Linked DNA regions of Bacillus pumilus. The protein of the gene in region 2 interacts with the protein of the main gene of each other region in a pairwise test. Links are inferred from orthologs where the notes say so. Each region holds a gene or a part of one and is shown on either strand. Other genes may lie near its edges.

The links.
Region 1: the proteins of recJ (region 2) and GKC25_RS02205 interact in binary tests that used the Escherichia coli proteins (3 or more experiments, as listed by UniProt). The link is inferred for Bacillus pumilus from one-to-one orthologs.

Annotation. Positions count from the first base shown.
Region 1 is NZ_CP046128.1:457,733-465,452, reverse strand. The notes cover bases 3,247-6,201. They hold GKC25_RS02205 (DNA topoisomerase III), read right to left. Parts: upstream 5,840-6,201; coding sequence 3,653-5,839; downstream 3,247-3,652. Other genes in these bases: GKC25_RS02200 (tartrate dehydrogenase), read right to left, coding at 5,912-6,201; GKC25_RS02210 (glycosyl hydrolase family 8), read right to left, coding at 3,247-3,455. Also shown: GKC25_RS02220 (DUF2334 domain-containing protein), read right to left, coding at 1-1,551; GKC25_RS02215 (GGDEF domain-containing protein), read right to left, coding at 1,541-2,392; more of GKC25_RS02210, read right to left, coding at 2,373-3,246; more of GKC25_RS02200, read right to left, coding at 6,202-6,967; GKC25_RS02195 (DMT family transporter), read right to left, coding at 7,067-7,720.
Region 2 is NZ_CP046128.1:2,329,159-2,336,950, forward strand. Bases 80-3,106 are described here. They hold recJ (single-stranded-DNA-specific exonuclease RecJ), read right to left. Parts: upstream 2,742-3,106; coding sequence 417-2,741; downstream 80-416. Other genes in these bases: GKC25_RS11830 (adenine phosphoribosyltransferase), read right to left, coding at 80-393; GKC25_RS11840 (LapA family protein), read right to left, coding at 2,823-3,106. Also shown: more of GKC25_RS11830, read right to left, coding at 1-79; more of GKC25_RS11840, read right to left, coding at 3,107-3,176; GKC25_RS11845 (cation:proton antiporter regulatory subunit), read right to left, coding at 3,278-3,766; protein translocase subunit SecDF, read right to left, coding at 3,953-6,181; GKC25_RS11855 (post-transcriptional regulator), read right to left, coding at 6,223-6,519; spoVB (stage V sporulation protein B), read left to right, coding at 6,635-7,792. UniProt on the Escherichia coli protein: Single-stranded-DNA-specific exonuclease.

The DNA.
Region 1 (7,720 bases), 1.9 Mb from region 2 along the record:
GGATTGCTCTACTTGAATATGTCCATTCCCTGATGTTTGGATTTTTACATGTGCAGTTTGGACCGTCTGTTTTGTTTTCTTTAAATCCAGCCATTCACTAGAAGGGATTGCCTCCATCTGTGTTATCAGCTCCTGTAATCCGGCTATTCCTGATTCTACATCATAGGACAGTCCGATTGCGGCTGATTGAAGATGCTGCATGGATTGAATCGTCTGTTCAGTTAAAACATTTGAATCTTCTTGGTCAGACGCTGTCTCTACTGGTCGCTGAGGATATAGGGTCATTCCATGTAACATGGCAGGAGACGTCACCAGCGGCGGTGCACCGACTGTTTTCCAAGTGCGGTCTGACAGCTGCACCTGTCCAAATAGACTTGACACATGCCTTGAAATCACTTCATAACCTTGTTGAGATATGGCATCATGCGGCACCTCGAACGCAAGAGGATATAGACCTTGCTGGGCAAGAAGCTCGATGCCCTTTGTCAGTTTTTCTTCTGTATAGGCGGTTTCTTGCTGCTGATTCGATCTGGTATAAGCATTAAAGTCTTTTTCATTTGGGAACTGACTTTTACTCCGTTTCTTCTCAGTTTTTTTGGGATCATTTGACGTGATGGACTGATCATACTTTGCATCCCAGAACTCAAAGCTCTGACCAGATTCCTCCGTTCGATACGTACGGCTAAAGCCATGAAGAATGATACTCGCTCCATTGCCTTGCAATTGTTTTAACACATTCACGAGCTTCGGGCGGTCACTCAGTGTGACTTCATCACCTGTTTCTCGATCCATCCAAACAGGAGTCACTGCGATCTGAAAAGGAATATGCCGTGCGGATACGTATTGTCCAAGTTCAAGCAGCTTCTTCTCGTCACTTGCTGGACTGATGTTCCCGAGCATTAAGTATTTTGTCGTCATTTGCACAGAAGAAGGCATGTATTTTTCTAGCACTTCTGCAAGAATTTTGTTGTGCTGCACGACATCTAAGATTCCGATATATGCCGCACCTTCTTTTGTTTGAATCACAAATGGCAGATCAGCTTGATGATTCTTCAATAAAAGTTCACTATGCAGGGCTGCCCCTCGAACCGTTAACGCACTGATACTTCTCTCTAGCTGACGGTATGTCTGATCATGTGTATGTTTCATTTGACTGGTATGATCTTGTTTGTGAAAAGTAAGCTTGGAGAATGGGCGAAGCTGTTCCGCATTGTATCCAATGGCGATGACCTGCTGTGATTCGTTCATCGCACGAATGGTTTGTTTTGGCAAGGTTCTCTTTATTTCACCGAGATAAATGACTTGCTGAAATTCATTGATCCTCTTTTCAGCCAAATGTTCATCGGATACAATCGTCGTCTGTTTAGAAAAATGACCGGCGAGTAGATCCAGCATATGAACGGCTGGAGTCACTTCATCCGATTGTGTGGAATAAACGATCAGGGTATTTGGCTGCGTGACAAGAGCATCGGCTGAAGCCATGTGTTTAAACGAAAGAATCGAAAAAAGCGCGATCATCAAACAACATTTCATCAAAGAATTAAAGTTCATTCATCATCATCTCTTTTTCTAGTTCTTCTAAAAATTGCTCTGGCGTTCGATAATCCGAGCTGCTTGTTAAATGACAGACAAGAAATGTCAAGGTCACTTCACGACCGTTTAACAGGACATGCGGTTGCAGTTTATTCTTTAGCTTATCAAGGACAACTGACACGTTTTCTTCTGGTGTGTGAGTTAGCAGCAAGCCCATTCGATCTTCGGATAATCGAAATTTCTTATCGGTTTCTCTTACGCTTTCGCGGATCTTGAGACTTAATTGCTGAAATAGGTGCTGCATTTCTTTTTCTCCATATAACGATTTGAATTCCGCTGCGTAATTCATATGAAGAAGAATAAAGACAAATGGCTGTTTGTACCGTTCTGCCCGTTTCATTTCCTCGGACAATTCGAGCTTCATCCGCTCAGCATTGTCAAATCCTGTTGTCGAATCAATCGCCACAAATTGTTTGATGGCCTGCTTTTGTTGTTCAATGGTGTGACGCAGCATCTTGATCCGTTCATGCAAGCTTCCCGCTGAAATAGCAAAAAAAAGAAGTGCTACGCCCCAAATCACTACATCTTGCAATGTTTGATTTGAAAAAAGGGGATTTTCATGACCAAACTCTGTAAAGAACATGGCGCTTCCTATAAAGAACAAAATAAGCAAGGTGAAAATTAATGCTGGTAGGATACCAAATAAAATACCGCAGCCTAACACGACAAATGTCAGTGCGATGATCATAAAGCTCTCCGCATCTTGTACGTTGAGATAGCCCATAAACAAAATAAGGCCTGCAAACGTGAGGAGCAGAGAATAGTACAAGCGATACGTGTTACTGAACAACCGATTCATTTAGAAGCTCCCTTTCTGCAATCAGAGGCAATAAGTTATCAAATGAGTGTGTGTCTTTTTCGTTCATATATCCTCCGTAATAAGGCTTGAGAGGATCTTGGGTTTGTAATTCTTTCATGCGGTGATAAACAGCCTTTGCAAATTCAAGCTCGTTTTGTTTAAGGGCATACAATAGGACAAGTGCATATACCGAAGGCGATTCATACGTCACAGATGGCTGCAATGTGCTCAGCTTATATCTCCCGTACAGTTTTCCTTCTTGTTTAAAAGTCGTTTTAAGCCATTTCATGATCGCAGACGTATTAACCTTTGCATGATGGGCATGTAGAGCCGTATAGAGTTGATCGATCATATTGATTTCTCGATCAAACGAATAGGTTTTTTTCTTTATGTCATAGGATTTAGGAAAGAATCCTTTTTTTCTCGGTGCTTGTTTTAGAATGGCTAATTGGTTACTGGTCATTTGTTTCGTGAATATTTTGAGGGATTCCAATTCTTTGATTGCTTTTGGGTCTATATAAGAGAGTGTGATTGTGTGTGAAGTTCGATTTGTTGATGCATCATAATAATCGGACAATATGCCTTTGAACATGTTTTTTTCTTTTAACGCTTGAGCGATTTCTTTTGCTGTCGTTTGATACGCTGACTTCTTCCACAAACGATTTGCCTTTTGAAGTGCCGCCACTACACGTAAATCATCAACTAAAGCATTGGCCTTACTTTTTTGCTCAGATTCAATTTGCCAGCTGAGAAGATGATGGTCTAGTAAAAATTGATCTTGTAGAACACCCAACTGTTGGTCAAATAAATTTTGATCTTTTTTTCGAACAAGATAATCCATCCAAAGTCCGAGTGATTCAGATAAGTAGATGTGCTGCTCTGCAAAAGAGGTACGAATCAAGCCTTGATCTGTCATTAAGTGGTGAGTGATAAAATATTCTCCAGGCAATACAGGCTGTGGCGATACTGGATCAGCTGATTCTTTCTGCTGCTTCCAGGTACATCCGCCTAGTAGAATGACAATGAGTAAAACAATTGCTGTACGATATATGCGTGTATGCATTCGTGTCCCCTTTCAACTCCCCGTTCTCTAAGCATCTAACGATTTATTATAGAGCGTTTTTGTTTAAATTTAAATAAATATTTTATACCAAATTACGAGTCTTTTCGCATATTTATTCCCATTTTCAGAAAAACAATATGTCGATATGCTTGAGAACACTGAAAAACCCATGCGTTTCCGCACGGGTTTTTACACAACTATTGATCTAATTTTAGTTTCTTTAATTGTTCAGCTAGTGCATTATTAATTGGTTCTTCCACTTTCTTTTGTTTCTTCAAATATTTAGACACATCGTGCTTACTGGCTTTCTTTTGATTGGATTGAGATTTGCGTTTTTCGAAGACAGACAGTTTTTCTCTATGGCCGCACACACAAGCAAAGATTTTGCCATCGCCTTCTCCGCGCAGCTCGAGCTTTTTATGACAGTTCGGGCAGCGTGCGTTTGTTTTCTTCGCCACATTTTTACGATGGCCGCATTCCCGGTCCTGGCAAACAAGCATCGTTCCATGTTTTCCATTCACTTTCAGCATCAGTTTTCCGCAGTCTGGGCAATGGGTGCCAGTGACATTGTCATGCTTAAAGGTCTGGTTCGTCTGTTTGATTTCAGATACGGCTTGTTTCGCATATAATTTCATTTCACTCATGAATTGAGAAGCTTTCAATTGCCCTTTTGCGATTTTAGAAAGCTTTTGTTCCCATTCCGCTGTTAACGCAGGAGACTTTAAGTCTTCAGGCACTAAAGAGAGCAGCTGCTTTCCTTTCGATGTGATGAAGATGTCTTTGCCCTTTTTCTCGATTAGGAAGCTATTGAACAGCTTTTCAATAATATCTGCTCTTGTTGCTACTGTCCCTAGACCACCTGTTTCACCAAGGGTTTTCACTAAGTCTTTTTCCTCTTTCTGCATAAATGCCGCTGGGTTTTCCATGGCAGATAATAGGGTCGCTTCATTAAAACGTGCAGGAGGTTTCGTTTCTCCTCTTGTTTCTTTCAGCTGTCGTACGTCTAGTGACTGTCCTTCTGAAAGCAGCGGCAAATGTTGATCCACCTCGGCTGATTCCTCTTCTTCATAGGAATCATCGTACACGGCTTTCCAGCCAGCTGATTGCACGATTTTCCCTTTTGCTGTGAACGTTTCACTGCCTATTTTGGCGATAACCGTTGTTTCTTCGTACTCAAAAGGATTCATGAGTACCGCAAGGAATCGTTTGGCAATAAGGTCATATAATTTACGCTCTTTATCACTTAATGCACCTGGATACAGCTCTTCCTCGGTTGGAATGATCGCATGGTGATCTGACACTTTTGCATCATTGACGAAGCCTTTGTGCGCTTTTACACCTGATTGTAAAATCCGGTTCACATGCTGCGCGTATGGTCTGACGTTCATTCCTTTTAATCGGTCTTTTAATGTGGGAACGATATCCGCTGAAATAAACCTTGAATCTGTACGTGGATATGTCACGAGCTTATGCTGCTCATACAATCGCTGAAGTGTAGATAATGTTTCTTTTGCTGAGAAGCCATAGCGTTTATGCGCATCACGCTGCAATTCAGTCAGATCGTACAGGCCCGGCGCAAAAGCTTTTTTCGCTGTTTTTTTCAACGCATCAACCACTGCTGGTTTTCCTTCGCATGCTGCCACGCGCTCTTTGATCACATTCTCTTGGAAGGTACGGTTTTGCTTTGTTTTAGCATCCTGCCAGGTCAAAGTCAGTCCATCTACTTGTGCAGTCAATCCATAGAACGGCTTCGGCTGAAATTGCTGAATGTCTTCTTCTCGTTTGGCGATCATGGCAATCGTTGGTGTTTGCACCCGTCCGCAGGAAAGCTGTGCATTGAACTTGGTTGTCAGCGCTCTTGTTGCGTTGATGCCGACAATCCAGTCTGCTTCTGCACGTGCAACTGCTGAGCGATACAGGTTATCGTATTCTCTGCCGTCTTTTAATCGTTTGAAGCCTTCTTGAATGGCTTTGTCCGTGACAGATGAGATCCATAGTCGTTTCAAGGGCTTTTTCACATGTGCTTTTTCAAGAATCCATCTTGCGACAAGCTCCCCTTCACGTCCAGCATCTGTTGCAATGACAATGTCTTTGACATCTTTTCTCGCAAGCTGCGCTTTCACTGCTTGGAATTGTTTTCCTGTCTTTTTCATCACCACAAGCTTAAGCGGCTCTGGAATGATTGGTAAATCCTCTAAACGCCAGGATTGAAATTCTTTTCCGTAGCCATCTGGATCAGCCAGTGTGACCAAATGGCCAAGCGCCCATGTCACAATGTATTGATCTCCTTCTAAAAAACCATTTCCTTTTTTATGACACTTCAGCACACGCGCAAGGTCACGTCCTACTGAAGGTTTCTCTGCTAATACAACTGTTTTTGACACTAGATTTCACATCTCTTTCTTCTATCCATCCTTTTATTATAGCAGACGTGGAGATGCGGTTCTAATGACGGATTATTTCTTCAATCGTTTGATGATTTCGTTTGTGACTTCTTGTGTTTGATAGGATCCGCCGATGTCCGCTGTTAAAAAGCCGTCTGCTGTGACTGATTCGATGGTGCTGAGAAGGTGCGTACCCAGCTCTTCTTCTCCGAAATGATCAAGCATCAGCTTAGCAGTCCAAATTTGACCGATTGGGTTGGCGATTCCTTTTCCTGCAATGTCTGGGGCTGATCCGTGTACAGGCTCAAACATGGATGGGTACTCGCCATTTACATTGATGTTGGCGGCAGGCGCTACGCCAATACTTCCCATAATGGCTGCCCCAAGATCTGTCAAAATATCACCAAACAAATTACTGGCCACAATCACATCGAATTTTTCTGGTCTTGTTACAAAAAAGGCTGAGAGCGCATCAATGTGCTGAGAGTCTGCTGCCACCTCTGGATAATCCTTTGCTACGTCTTGAAACACTTCATCCCAAAAAGGCATGGTATGAACGATGCCATTTGATTTTGTTGCACTCGTCACATGCTTTCGCCTTTTTTCTGCTAATTGAAAGGCAAAACGCATCGCACGCTCTGTCCCTTTTCTTGAGAACACCGCATTTTGAACAGCAAGCTGATCTTCCCCTTGATAAATACGGCCTCCAATTTCACTATATTCACCTTCACCGTTTTCTCTGACAACTAGAAGATCGAAATCCTTTGGCTGCGTAAGCGGTGAGCGAATGCCGCTCAGCTGTTTTGCAGGTCTGACGTTTATCACCTGTTCAAATTCCCGCCTAATCTTAATAAGCAGTCCCCAAAGCGATACGTGATCCGGCACTAAATTGGCATCTCCGACAGCCCCTAAGAAAATACTGTCAAAGGCTTTCAATTGATTCAATCCATCCTTTGGCATCATCTCGCCATGCTCTAAATAATATTCACAGCTCCACGGAAAATCCTGAAAGGTAAAAGACAGACCGCCATGTAATTCTGATACCGCTTTCAATACTCGTATCGCTTCAGGTACAACTTCCTTCCCAACCCCGTCACCTGGTATCGCCGCAATTGAAACATGCTTCATTCATTTTTCCCCCTTCATTATCGGTCGACCGTCGACCACTTAAGCTTGAGTTTACTAGACCGTCCACGTTCTTTCAATGGACAAAAGACGCTTTTTTGATCAAAGCGCCTGTTTATCCTGGAAAAGCATCGAGGGTTTCTGTTTCTTCCTCCCCGCATCTTTTTTATCTGAAAGCAGCAGTCCTCCTAAGGTCAGTGCCGTTCCAAGTACAGACATGAGGGTCAATCTCTCATGAAGAACGATCATTGAAATGACCATTGTAATAATAGGAACGCCATAAATATACACACTCGATTTCACCACACCGAGCGTTTTCACCGAAAAGCTCCATGTTAGAAAACAAATGGCAGATGCGAACAGGCCTAAAAACAGCAAGTGAAAGGCAAACGACGGGTTCGTCAATCGCTCCCAGTCTAAACGAATCTTAAAATACCAGATCAGGGGAAGCATCCAAAGCAAGCCGTAAAAAAAGACACGCCTCGTCACTTGAATGATATGGTATCCATATTGGTTGATCATTTTCGATAAAATAGAATAGAAGGCCCAGACAATGGTCGCCGTTAATGCTAGCGCATCACCGATTGGATTCAATTGGAACGTCGTCATTCCATTAAAGCTAATCAGTACAATTCCTGTCATCGCGATGAAAAAGCCTATGAAAAACCGGCGGTGCAAAGGCTCATCTTTCAATAAAAAATAAGCCAATAAAAATGAGAAGAATGGTACAACTGAGCTGATGACACCTGCATTCGA
Region 2 (7,792 bases):
GATGGATGCTTCAATTGTTCCACCAGTCGCAAGTAAGTCATCTGTAATCAGGACACGCTGACCAGGACGAATCGCATCTTTATGAATCGTTAATACATCTTTACCATATTCTAAGCCGTAATCGACTTTAACGACTTCACGAGGAAGCTTTCCTTCTTTACGAACTGGTGCAAAACCTACACCTAGTGCGTATGCTACAGGGCAGCCAATAATGAATCCACGCGCTTCAGGTCCAACAATGAGATCAATGTCTCTTTCCTTCGCGTATTCAACGATTTGATCCGTTGCATAACGGTACACTTCGCCTTTATCCATTAACGTTGTAATATCTTTAAATTGTACACCTTCCTTTGGGTAGTCAGGTACAACTGTCACATATTGTTTTAAATCCATCTTTTCCTTTTCCTCCTCGTACGTCAAAGCACAGGTGAGACTTCGCTCATCATGCTATTCAGCCATTCCTTCAGCTCTTTGGCTGAGGAATATGTTAGTGTTTGATCGAGTTCCATCAATCGTTGTTTTGCTGTATAGGATGCTGATGCCGTTAAATCTTTTTTAGGGGCATCACGTACTATTGACAGCACACCATTCTCTATTTTAACAAAACCGAGTTCAAAAAACACCTTTGTCATAAAAATGATTGTATCTTTTGTCCAGCCTCTATGTTTGGCAAGCTCCATTCCTTGTTCTTTGAGGGGGAAACTTCCTCGTTTTAACAAGAATCCATAAAACCATTTGAATTGATCACGGCTAGGGAAAGAAGACATAAAATGATCTTCTTTTCTTTGAAAAACCGTATAAACTCTAGCTGGCTTTTGGTTTTCTAAAAGCTGCCTTAGCAAATGCTCATCTGCAGGAACATCCGCAAAGACGATATACTTGCCCTCTACATCGAACGTTGAAACATTTTCTGCATGGACATGATAAATTGGGATATTGACTTCCTGTTTTGTTTCTTCGTCAAAACAGACCACCACATATTTTTCTGGATCAAGCGTGGAGATTGTCTTTTCCCAATCCTTTTTGCCGCGCAAATCAAACAGCTGCCATTCATCTACTCGGGCATCTTTTAGCATAAGCTGAGGTTTCTTCCGGTTATTCCATTCATTGATGGACATTTCACCAATTACGGAAATGCGGCTACCTGTGACAATTTCTTCTTTTAATTGACCTTGATGAAAACCGACACAGTCAAGCAGCTTGTCTTCGTCTTTCAGAGACATTTTAATATGATTCTGATTTGCCCCAATCGTTCGGATCTCTTCAAGCCTCGCATCTTCAATCATGATGAACGGCTTTGGATTCTGCATGCCAAATGGTGACAGCATCCCCACTTCTTCAATCGCTTCAACCGTCAATTCGTCTACCTTGCATACGGCATCGACCCGCTGAATCGGAATAAAATCTTCTTCTGTCAACGTTTCATTCGCATATTGATTTAATCTTTCTCTTAGTAAAGGAACATCATCCGCTCGAAGTGTCATACCCGCAGCCATCGGGTGCCCGCCGAAATGCGGCAGAATGTCGCGGCATTTGCTTAAATGGAAAAATAGATCGAAGCCAGGAATACTCCGCGCTGATCCTTTTGCCATTTGCGTCTCTTCATCTATTCCAAGCACAATCGCCGGACGTGAAAATCTATCCGTCAATTTAGAGGCAACAATTCCGACAACACCCGGATTCCAGCCAGCTTTCGCTACAACGATCGCAGACTGGTCATCACCTGTCTCTTCCACCATTTGAATGGCTTCTTCTGTGATCGTACTCACAATTTTTTGACGTTCTTTATTGAGTTCTTGTACAAAACGAGCGAGCTCTTCTGCTTCATCCTTATCCTCTGTCATGAGAAGATGAACAGCTGGATCTGCCTGCTCAATTCGCCCTACAGCATTCAGCCTTGGCGCAATTTGAAAGCCGACCGTTTCTTCATTTGCTTCTTCAAGAGTAGCTCCCGCTTCTTTCAATAACGCTTTCAGCCCCGGTCTATTCGACTGCCTAAGCTGCACAAGCCCTTTTTTGGTGAGCCATCTATTCTCATCATGAAGCGGCACAAGATCCGCTATTGTCCCAATTGCCGCAAGATCTAACAGCTGAGCTGGCAGCTTTCCAAGGAGTGCATGCGCCACTTTAAACGCTACGCCTACACCGGCAAGTTCTTTAAAGGGATACTCACAGCCCGGCTGCTTAGGATGGACAATCGCAAGTGCCTCAGGCAGCTCCTCACTTGGTTCATGGTGATCTGTAATGATCAGGTCTAACCCTATTTCTTTTGCAATACGTGCTTCATTTACAGCTGCAATGCCTGTATCGACCGTGATGACAAGCGATGCGCCTTGCTCTTTGATATATCGGAAAGCCTGTTCATTAGGCCCGTAGCCTTCTTTAAATCGATCTGGAATATAAAAGTCTACTTTCGCAGACCGCTCTTTTAATGTATGTAAAAGCACAGACGTACTTGTCACACCATCCGCATCATAGTCTCCGAAGATCACAATCGATTCCTGCTCTTCGATCGCTTTATTGATGCGCTCTACTGCTTCTTTCATTCCTTTTAATAGAAATGGATCATGAAATTCGGCTTTTTGATCAAATAAAAAAGACCTCGCTTCTTCTACTTCTTCGAGTCCTCTTTTTACAAGAAGCGATGCAGTCAGCGCTGAAATATTCAGATTTTCAGAGAGTGATTTCACTTTTTCTTCGCTTGGATGTTCATATTCCCAGCGCATTTTGGATAATAACATAAATTCACCCCTCAACCACACTATTATACTAGAGTGGCCTGAGGGGTTTCAATTTTTATTTTATGAAATTGTGCTGGAAGATTATTTTTCCTTCCGGTCAAATGATGCTGGCTGTTCTTTTAAAGGCGTCACATTCGGTTTCTTTTGAACGTCTTTGTCGATCTTTTTATTCGAAACAGCAGATGCAGGTGCGGCTGCACGCTCAGCTTTTAAAGCCTTTAGTTCACGTTTTAGTTTCACAATTTGGAAAATCCCTGCGAAAGCCACAATGAGTCCGCCCATGAGCACAGAACCAATAATGACAAGAATCAGCGGCCATTCAGCCGTTCCAAATAAGTAGTCAACTTGCACTGGCCGCACATTGATCACGGCAAATACTGAGACAATTAATACGAAAATAAATGCGAATATGATGGTCCATTGTTGTTTGTTCATCTACATATCCCCCAAGCTTTTTCTTTTATTCTTCCCTTTTCCTTGTCCTTTTTAAACACAGAAAGAAAAGAGCGGAAGAAAATCTATCAGCATGGGCATGATTAGCTGCTGAGTTTTTCTTTAATGAGGTTCTTTATTTCTTGTCTTTCTCCAGAAATAACAAGGGTATCCCCTTCTTCAATGACCGTATCAGGTCCTGGATTTAAAATCTTCTCATGTGATTTTCTCACGATAGCGATGACTGTTACTTGATCATTTTGGCGGACATTGAGGTCTCCGATTGTCTGCTGAACAGCTGGTGCATTCTTTTCAATCTTAAACCATTCAATCATCAGTTCATCAATGGCTACCTCTACAGTTTCAAGCGCTTTCGGCTTATATACCATGCCGCCTAAAATAGCTGCAATTTGTCTTGCTTCTTCATCGTTTAGCAAAATACCAGAAATAGATTCTTCATGGTCGTCCTCTTGAAAATGATACATTTCTCTTCTGCCGTCATCGTGTGTAATGATGGCAAGCTTCTCATTATTTCTTGTGATCATTTCGGCTTTGTGACCGATACCTGGCAGTTCAGTTTCCCGAACCTTCATAACAGCCCCTCCAATGAATAAAGCCAAATGCCTCAAACGGACACTTGCTTTCTATACTGATCTAAACGTATGTCATTATAGCAAAAGACCATTTCAAGATCAATGAAACCCGAAATGTTTTTTCGAATCGACTGCTGATCCGGAGAAACTACAGAAAAAGACTGCCAATTAGGCAGTCTCGCTACATTAAATATCTTGCTCAGTATCAATCTTCGCCGGTTTTTTCATCTCACGGCCTTTCCACATGAGCCAAATTTGCGCTGCGATATATAGAGATGAGTACACCCCTGTTAACAGACCGACAAGTAAGGCGATGGAGAAGTTTGTAATAGATGCTGATCCAAAGATAAGCAGTGCGATCACAACGACAAGTACGGTTAATACCGTGTTGACAGATCGCGTAAAGGTTTGCTGTAAACTCAAGTTCACAATGTACGAAAGATCTTCAATGGTTTTTGGTTTGCGTTTCTTCATTTGTTCACGAACCCTGTCAAAGGTGACGATCGTGTCGTTGATCGAATATCCGATGACTGTGAGAATCGCCGCAATGAAGGTGACGTCCACCTCTAAACGCGTAATACTAAAGAAGGCCACGATAAAGAACGCATCATATAGTAGTGAGATAATCGCTGCAATTGCCATTTTATATTCAAAACGAATGGATACATATAAAATGATCCCGATTGAAGCAATGATGACAGCATATAATGCATTTCGGGCAAGTTCTTTTCCAACAGTCGGAGACACTGTACTTACGTTCGGCTCCGTTCCGTATTTATCTTTGAAGTAATCTTTCACTTCAGCAATCTTTTCTTTGTTCGGCACACCGACAAATCTCGCTGCTGCCTGATTTTCTTTTTGACCCGATAACACGACACTGTCTGTCTCAAGGTCCAGTTTTTTAAAGTCTTGCTCGATTTGTTCAGTTGACAGCTTGTGATCACTTTGGATATCAATTCTAGTTCCACTTGTAAAGTCAATTCCGGCATTCAGCTTGAAGATGGAAAGAACGATGATTCCCGCAATGGTGATAGTAGCTGAGAAAATCATAAATCCTTTACGTTTGCTGACGAAATCCCACTTATCAAATGGCGTTTTCGGCTCGGTATTTTCTGTTGTTTCGTGAATGTTCATAATGTCTTTTTGACGAACACCAAACCAGCTTTTTCTCCGGTCAAGATAGCGGCTTTCAACAAGAAGACCAAGAAGGAATCTTGATAGGAAGACAGCTGTGATAAAGCTTGTTAAAATCGAGAGGATGAGCATCGTTGCAAATCCTTTTACAGAGCTTGTCCCGAAGAAGAACAGCACGCCGCCGGCAATGATACTTGTTAAGTTTGCATCAAAGATGGTCGCAAATGATCGGCGGTTCCCTGATCTAAAAGCAGAACGGACAGATTTGCCGAGCTTGAGTTCTTCTTTGATCCGCTCATAAGTAATAATGTTGGCATCAACAGCCATCCCTACCCCTAGAATCAGTGCCGCAATTCCAGGCAGAGTCATGACTGCACCCATCCAGTCAAACACTTGAAGCGTAATGTAAATATAAGCTGAAAGTGTGATGACAGCAATAAGACCAGGTAATCGGTAATAAAGCAGCATGAATAAGAAGATAAATGCGATTCCTACAATTCCTGCGAACACCGTTTCGTTCAGTGCTTGTTCACCAAACTGTGCACTCACAGATGTTGAATATTTTTCTGTTAATTTCACTGGCAATGCCCCAGCATTTAAAATACTTGCAAGGTCCTTTGCCTCTTGGACAGTAAATTTCCCTTCAATTTGCACGTCACTGCTATTAATTTCTTGGTTCACATTCGGCGCAGAGACATACTTGTGGTTTGATTTTGAGACTTCTTTTTTGAAGGAATCTCCTTTGTGGTAATCAAGCCAAATGACAAGCTGGTTATTCGGCGCCATCGCCGCTACTTTTCTTGTGACGTCACCAAATTTTTTCGCATCCTTTAGTTTAACCGTCACAATTGGCTCATTCGTTTGACTGAATGTTTGTTTTGCACTGTTTTCGACCAAGTCAGCCCCGTTTAGGAGTTCTTTATCATTCGTATCTCTGAAGGATAGCTGTGCTTCAGTCGAAAGAATCTCCCTAGCTCTGTTTTGATCTTTTACTCCCGCAAGTTGCACGCGGATACGATTGTTGCCTTCAATCGAGATGTTCGGTTCACTTACACCTAGCACATTGGCTCTTCGGTTTAAAGCCTCCACTGTACTGACGAGGACACTATTTGTAATCTTGTCCTCTTTTTTCACTGGATGTACATCATACAGGACTTCAAATCCACCCTGCAAATCCAGCCCTAGCGTCATATCTTTCGCAACAGGCTTTGTTAGTAAGCCTACGCCAGTTCCGATTAACAGAACCACTAAGAAAAACGCAAGAATGCGCCCTTTTTTCATTATGTATTTCCTCCTTAAACACCTGAATCCATTAAGATGGCTTATTTCAACAGTTCATCTAGCATATTCTTGCCATCTTCACTGTCCAAAAAAGCAGACGTTTTAAACGACTGAACGGTTGCATAGTTCATAAATTCGCCAATTTTCACAGATAAAATATCTGCAACCATTTCATGAATCGGATACTCTTGTTTTTTCTTCCACTTCTTATTCTCTAAGTATGACCATAATTCCTCTAAATCTACATCTTTATAGCCCAAAACGATGAATTCTTCAAGCTTACTGAACAGAAAAGGCTTTAAATGGTCTTTGTAAATTGCAGCCGGATGTTGTGTCAATGGGATGCTCCCCCTTTTCAGTTTTTATCGAGAGACTTGTCATGCTTGGACGATATACACGCATATCTTATTGTATATGATTCTATGTCGTTTGAGAAGGCAGGTGATCTTTGATTTGACGAAGCAAACGTTTTTAAAGGGCACGATTATTTTAATTTTAGCAGGTTTTATCACGAGAATATTGGGTTTTGTCAATCGGATTGTGATTGCAAGGTTCATTGGCGAAGAAGGAGTCGGGCTTTATATGATGGCTGCCCCTACCTTTTTTCTCGCTGTGACGCTGACACAATTTGGACTGCCTGTCGCTATTAGCAAGCTTGTCGCAGAAGCAGAAGCCCGGGGTGACAAACAGAAAACTAAACGTATTCTAGTCATGTCCCTTGCGATAACAGGGACACTCAGCCTGATATTCACGCCGCTCTTTTTATGGTTTGCACCCATCATGGCAGAAAATATGCTGACAGATCCTAGAACGGTCTATCCACTGCTTGCCATTACTCCCGTTGTCCCAGTCATCGCCATTTCCAGTGTGCTGAGAGGATATTTTCAAGGCAGACAGCAAATGAGCCCGCTTGCCATATCTCAAGTACTGGAACAGGTCGCAAGAATTTCTCTAGTGGCAGTATGTACAACAGCTTTCCTTCCTTATGGGATTGAATACGCGGCAGCTGGTGCGATGATTTCATCTGTCATTGGAGAGATGATTTCACTTGCATATTTACTGATTGCCTTTCGTTATAAAAAGACCATTCGTATTCGAAAACGATTTTTTAAGGCGATTCATGACGGTAAGGACACGTTTAAGCAGCTGATGAGTATTGCCCTGCCAACAACAGGCAGCCGTTTCATCGGGAATATTTCGTGGTTTTTAGAGCCGATAGTTGTCGCGCAAAGTCTTGCTATTGCTGGATATGCGGCTGTAGAAGCGACAAGGCAGTATGGGGAGTTGACTGGTCTTGCGCTGACCCTTTTGACACTGCCTAGCTTTATTACGTACTCTCTATCCACTGCATTGGTCCCGGCGATCAGTGAAGGAATGGAGCAGAACAAACGCAAAACGGTCGAATACCGCCTGAAGCAGGCGATGCGTCTTTGTCTACTCAGCGGAGGCATTTCCTGTATTATTCTTTTCGTTTATGCAGAAGATTTAACGCTCTTTATGTATGGTTCATCGCATGCGGCTATCTATGTGAAATTCATGGCCCCATTTTTTCTATTATATTATTTTCAAGGGCCGCTTCAAGCTGTCCTGCAAGCACTCAATTTAGCTGGT